Regions from separate parts of the Mesorhizobium sp. B2-5-11 genome, predicted to be linked through region 1. Evidence: riboswitches for the same ligand, from Rfam matches in the RefSeq annotation. Region 1 holds a riboswitch; the other holds the start of a gene.

Region 1 (3,015 bases):
CGCGCAGGAGATAAGGATCGAAGGCTGCCCAGGCTCCGGAGAAATCGTTCGCGCCTTCGAAAAGAAGACCCGCAAACGCGCCGCCGATCAGGAGCCCGATCGCCGCAAGCGCGAGGATACCGGCGGAGATGCGGGGGTCAGACGCGCGCTGCACGCTGCGCCACCCAAAGGACCTTTAGCGAGCGTCGCGTTCCTTCGCGCCCCCCTCTGTCCTGCCGGACATCTCCCCCACTTGGGGAGAGATTGGCTGCTTCAGCGCTCCACCCTCTCCTGTGACGTCGCCAATTGGCGAAAGCCGTCGTGACGGCCAATCTCCCCCCTCGTGGGGGAGATGTCCGGCAGGACAGTGGGGGGCGCTGTAGAGCACTCATCATCCGATCATACGACCAAACTACTTGCTCATCACCGCCAGCCATTCATCCACCCATGCCTTGCGGTTGGCCGCGACCTCCTCGGGACTGAACAGCAAGGTTTTGGTCGGTTTGACCAGTCTGTCGAAGGCCGGATTGAGCGGCTTGTCGGTCTTGCCGGCCGGGAACATCCAGTTGGTCTCGGGGATGGCATCCTGGAATTTCGGCCCGGTCATGAAGGCGATGAACTTTTCCGCCAGCGGATTTTTGGCTCCCGTCGTGGTGATGCCGGCGACCTCGATCTGCAGATACTCGCCCTCCTCGAAGGAAGCGGCCTGGTAGCGCTCGGTGTTCTCGGCAACCATGTGGTAGGCGGGCGAGGTCGTGTAGGACAGCACCATCGGCGCCTCGCCCTTGGTGAACAGGCCGTAGGCCTCGCTCCAGCCCGGCGTCACGGTCAAGACCTTTGCCTTGAGCTTGGCCCAGGCCTCCGGCGCCTTGTCGCCATAGACCGACTTCACCCACAACAGCAGGCCGAGGCCCGGCGTCGAGGTGCGCGGATCCTGGATAACGATCTTGTCGTCGGCACTGCCCTCGACCAATTCCTTCAGGCTCTTGGGCGGCGTCTTCAGCTTCTGCGTGTCATAGACGACGGCGAAATAGCCATAGTCGTACGGGACAAAGATGTCGTTGTTCCAGCCGCCCGGCACATTGAGCCCGGTCACGGCGCCATGCGGCGCAAACAGGCCAGTGGCCTTGGCATCGGCGGTGAGATTGGTGTCGAGGCCAAGCACGATGTCGGCCTTGGTCGCGGCCCCTTCCAGCTTGACGCGGTTGAGCAGCGCGACGCCGTCGGCAACCGAGACGAAGTCGACATCGCAGCCGCATTCGGCCTCGAATTCCTTCTTCACCACCGGGCCGGGGCCCCAGTCGGCGGTAAAGCTCTCATAAGTGTAGACGGTGAGCTTGTCCTTGGCTAAGGCCGGCCCGGACAGAACCACGACCATTGCAGAGACAAGGGCGTATAAAAGCGTGCGCATCGGCGCCTCCTTCGTTCGGGTTAAAGGAATTGAGGCGTCGGACTGTCCGAAACGTCTAATCCCTCCGCCGGTACAAACCGGATCAGGTTCAGCGGGTTGGCGAGACTGCCTCTCAGCCGGTCCGCGAAATATCGCGTCCGGCACCCCGTTAGAGCGCCTCGACACATAGGCCCGGCCGGTGAACCGCGCAAGTGGCTGTTTGCCGGCCTTCCGTTTCCGCTGTCGGGCTGGTAAGGGCCACACGATATGAGCACATTCACCATCCTGCTTGGCGGCGATCTCGTCCGCACGCCACGGCTCGACCGTCAGGTCGAGGGAACCCGCGTCATCGCCGCCGATGCCGGCATCGGCCATGCGAGGACGCTCGGCCTTGTGCCGGAACTGTGGGTCGGCGATTTCGACTCCGTGCCCGCCGGCCTGCCGGATGAGTTGGCCGCGGTGCCGCGCCGGACCTTTCCGGCAGAGAAAGACGCCACCGATGGAGAACTCGCGATATCGGCCGCCCTGGAGCGCGGCGCTACCAGCCTCGTGCTTGCCGGCGCCTTCGGCGGCAAGCGCGCCGACCATGCCTTCCTGCACATGGCGCTCGCCCTGCGGCTGGCCGGGGCCGGGACAAAGGTGCTGTTGACCAGCGGCGCGCAGGAAGGCATGCCCCTGGCGCACGGCACGGTCCGCTTCGACTATGCCGACGGCACCCTGTTCTCGATCCTGGGTTTTTCCGAGCTTGCCGGGCTGACCGTCGCCGGCGCGAAATGGCCGCTTGACCGCGTCAAGGTCGCGTTCGGCTCGTCGCTGACCATCTCCAACGAGGTCAAGGGCAGGCTCGAGATCGCGCTGGGAGCGGGCCGCGCGCTGCTGCTCGCCCATCCCTATCCCTTGCCAGAAAGCTGACATGGCGCCGCCTCTTCTCAATCTCGACGGAATAAAACTGACCTTCGGCGGCACGCCGCTGCTCGACGGCGCCGACTTGGCTGCGTCGGCCGGCGACAAGATCGCGCTGGTCGGCCGCAACGGGTCCGGCAAGTCGACGCTGCTCAAGATCGCCGCCGGCCTGATTGAGCCCCAGGACGGCGAGGTGTTCCGCCAGCCATCGGCGACCGTCCGCTATCTGCCGCAAATGCCCGACATGGACGGCTTCGCAACCGTGCGCGCCTATGTCGAGGCCGGCCTCGGTCCCGCCGACGATCCTTATCGCGCCAGCTACCTGATGGAGCATCTCGGCCTCTCGGGCGAGGAGCAGCCGGGCGACCTGTCTGGCGGCGAGGCCAGGCGCGCCGCCCTTGCCCGCGTCATGGCGCCGGAGCCCGATATCCTGCTGCTCGATGAGCCGACCAACCATCTCGATCTCTCGGTGATCGAATGGCTGGAAGAGGAGCTCGTCCGCACCTCCTCGGCCCTCATCGTCATCTCGCACGACCGCCGTTTCCTCGAGCGCGTCTCGCGCGCCACCGCGTGGCTCGACCGGGGCCAGACGCGCCGGCTGGATAAGGGCTTCGGCCATTTCGAGGAATGGCGCGACCAGGTGCTTGAGGAAGAAGAGCGCGAACAGCACAAGCTCGGCCGCCAGATCGTGCGCGAGGAACACTGGCTGCGCTATGGCGTGACGGCGCGGCGCAAGCGCAACA
Region 2 (3,015 bases), on a different contig from region 1:
CCGGTGGTGGTCGCCGGCCTGTCCGGCGGCATATTGCGCGCGCTGTCGCGCCACCGCTACAAGCCGCGCGAGATGGTGGCCTCGCCGATCTGCGGCGCGCTCGCCGCCGCCTATCTGACGCTGCCCGTGGTCCAGTATTCCCGCGCCATGGGCCTGCCGATGGCCAATGACGACACCACGACCCTGGCGGCCGCATTCCTCATCGGCGTCTGCGCGATGTGGATATCGGATATCGTATTCGAGGTCGTGGTGCGCAGGTTCAGGCCTGGGGAGTGACGCCGCGCGTCCGTGGTGATCGGCAGCAGGACGCCCCCGTCGACTGGACGAAGCCGACGACAATGCCCATCTATGGGAAATCCTGGAGCGGCTGTCATAGCGCCGGGCCTCCAGTTTTATCGTGCGCAATTCCGGACGGAAACGGCTACAACCTTTCCCCGGAGTTGCTTTGGGGAGATTTGATATGGCGACTTCAAGCGAACGCGCGGTGCTTGCCGGCGGCTGTTTTTGGGGCATGCAGGATCTGATCCGACGCATCCCGGGCGTCCTGTCCACGCGCGTCGGCTACAGCGGCGGCGACGTGCCTGATGCCACCTACCGAAACCATGGCACCCATGCCGAAGCCATCGAGATCAATTTCGATCCCGCCAGGGTGAGCTACCGTACGCTGCTGGAGTTCTTCTTCCAGATTCATGATCCGACGACACGCAACCGCCAGGGCAACGATGTGGGGATGAGCTACCGTTCGGCGATCTACTACACCACCGATGAGCAGAAGCGCGTCGCCGAAGACACTATCGCCGACGTCGACGCCTCGGGCCTGTGGCCCGGCAAGGTGGTCACCGAGGTGGCTCCGGCCGGCGCGTTCTGGGAAGCCGAACCCGAGCATCAGGACTATCTGCAGAAATACCCGAACGGCTACACCTGTCATTTCGTCAGGCCGGGCTGGAAGCTGCCGGTTCGCGAAAAGGCTGTTTCGTAGACGGCGCCCGAACCGAGACGAAGGCCGGTGGCGGTTTACGTCTCAGGCGCCTGCCTGTTCGGCGAGGGTGAAACATAAAGAGACGGAAACGCCACGGAACAGACGCCCCGTGGCGTTCTCCAGCAGTTTCGGCGAATGGCTACTTGCCGCAATGCTTGTCATTGACGGTCGGCGAAGCCGTGCCCGGAGCGGTGTGGCTGGCATCCGGCTGAGCACCTTGTGGGCTGGCCGGACAGTTCCGGTCCGCGTTCGAATTCATGCCGTCGGGCATGACGGTCGTGCTGCCGGTCGTGCCAGGATCCACCGTGTTCGGCGATGCCGGCGTGTTCGGGTCGACCGTGACCGACTGGCCGCTGCCGGGCCCATTATTGGCGCCGTTTCCGCCAGCACTTTGCGCCATCGCCGAAGTCGCGAGACCAATGGTAAGAGCCGAAGCTGCGAGGATTTTCATGAGCATGGTTTGTCTCCATTTCTGTGAAGTCTTCGCTCGTTTCCACGAAGTTCGTCGCGTTTGCGACTATAGGGACAACCACTCGTCGTGGCTAAGGTTCCGGACAAATTTCCCTCAAGACCGGGCCCGACGGAACCGCCCATAAATCAGGCCTGGCGCAATGCATTTCCGGCGATGGTCCTGAAAAAACAGCTTTCATAGCCGCCCGATTGGTGCTTTAACGCGTCCATCCACAGGGGTGCTCCGTACGGTCGGGGCTGAGACGGGGGCGGCAAGCCCACAGACCCTAGAAGCTGATCTGGGTAATACCAGCGGAGCGAGGCGGGCGATGTTTTCAGGCGCACAGATTTCCCTATATCCCATGTCCAGCGATTTTGTCGGCGTCATCCTTGGCGCGCTCGGGGCACTGGACCCTTATCGTGATCGACTGCGGATCGAGACCGACGATATCTCGACCTTGCTGGTCGGACCGCCCGAGGTGCTGTTTCCTGCCATGCGCGACCTGTTCGTGGCGGCAGCGCGCAGCGGCAAGCATTGCGTGCTTTCGGCCGCCATCTCGCGCGGCTGCCCGGGCGAGCCGGACGATCCGATCTGCCGCTCCGACGCGTTTGGCGGACCTGCCGGGCCGCTCGGCCCGCGCAAGGAAGCCGCTATCGCCGCCGTGCGCGGCGTGGCCGCCACCGGCCAGCCGGCGGCGGCGCAGTTCTCGCTTTATGTCATGGGCACCCACGACCACATGGACGAGATCTATGGCTGCATCGACTTCCTGAAGCAGTCGGGCGTATATGAGCGCTCCAAGCATTTCTGCACAAAGTTGCGCGGCGACGCAGGCGCCATTTTTACCGCACTCAACGAGGCCTTTTGCCGCTTCGGGCCGGGTGCCGGCCACGTAACGCTCGACGTCACCGTCTCGGCCAACAGCCCCACCGCCGTCTGACGGCGCGCCCCGCGCCATCCGCTCCGGGTACCTGCGTGTCCTCCCCGTCCGCCCCTTCGCGTCCGATCGTGGACCTCATCGCCAGAACCGCTCCGGCGATGCTTTCGGTGGGGCTGCTGCTAGCCGCGTGGGAACTCTATGCGCGCTTTGGTGGCATCAAGCCGACAATCCTCCCGGCGCCATCGCGCGTCTTCGCTCAGGCAATGCTCAACCGGCACGCGCTGGCCGATAACGCCGTGCCAACCCTCCGTGCCACGCTCGCAGGCTTTGCCTGTTCGCTCGGCGGTGCCTTTGCGATGTCGATATTGATCGACTTCTCCCAGCCATTGCGGCGCGCCCTTTTTCCGGTCTTCGTGGTCAGCCAGACCTTGCCGCTGGTGGCGATTGCACCGCTGGTGGTGCTGTGGTTCGGCTTTGGGCTGATGCCCAAGATCATGCTGGTGGCGCTAGTCACCTTCTTTCCGATGTTGGTGGCTTTGGCCGAAGGATATGAGGCGACGGAGGCTGAGATCGGCCAAATGCTGCGCGCCATGGGGGCAGGGCGCTGGCGTGTCTTCGTCCTGGCGCGGCTGCCCTCGGCGCTGCCCTACTTCTTCGCCGGTGTCAGGATCTCGATCACCTATGCTGTCGTGGGCGCCATCTTCGCCG

The links. Region 1 has a riboswitch for thiamine pyrophosphate ahead of thiB (thiamine ABC transporter substrate binding subunit). Riboswitches for the same ligand answer to the same signal wherever they lie in the genome.
Region 2: linked by a shared signal. The riboswitch ahead of FJ490_RS14120 (YkoF family thiamine/hydroxymethylpyrimidine-binding protein) and the one ahead of thiB (thiamine ABC transporter substrate binding subunit) in region 1 are both predicted to bind thiamine pyrophosphate.

What each region holds. Positions count from the first base shown of each region.
Region 1 covers NZ_VFUK01000002.1:67,429-70,443, forward strand. The annotation lists gene thiP (thiamine/thiamine pyrophosphate ABC transporter permease) at 1-154, opposite strand, end outside; gene thiB (thiamine ABC transporter substrate binding subunit) at 392-1,390, opposite strand; TPP riboswitch at 1,433-1,548, opposite strand; gene FJ490_RS07430 (thiamine diphosphokinase) at 1,637-2,281, shown strand; gene FJ490_RS07435 (ABC-F family ATP-binding cassette domain-containing protein) at 2,283-3,015, shown strand, end outside.
Region 2 covers NZ_VFUK01000004.1:68,619-71,633, reverse strand. The annotation lists gene FJ490_RS14135 (hypothetical protein) at 1-276, shown strand, start outside; gene msrA (peptide-methionine (S)-S-oxide reductase MsrA) at 461-979, shown strand; gene FJ490_RS14125 (hypothetical protein) at 1,119-1,436, opposite strand; TPP riboswitch at 1,655-1,768, shown strand; gene FJ490_RS14120 (YkoF family thiamine/hydroxymethylpyrimidine-binding protein) at 1,759-2,367, shown strand; gene FJ490_RS14115 (ABC transporter permease) at 2,466-3,015, shown strand, end outside.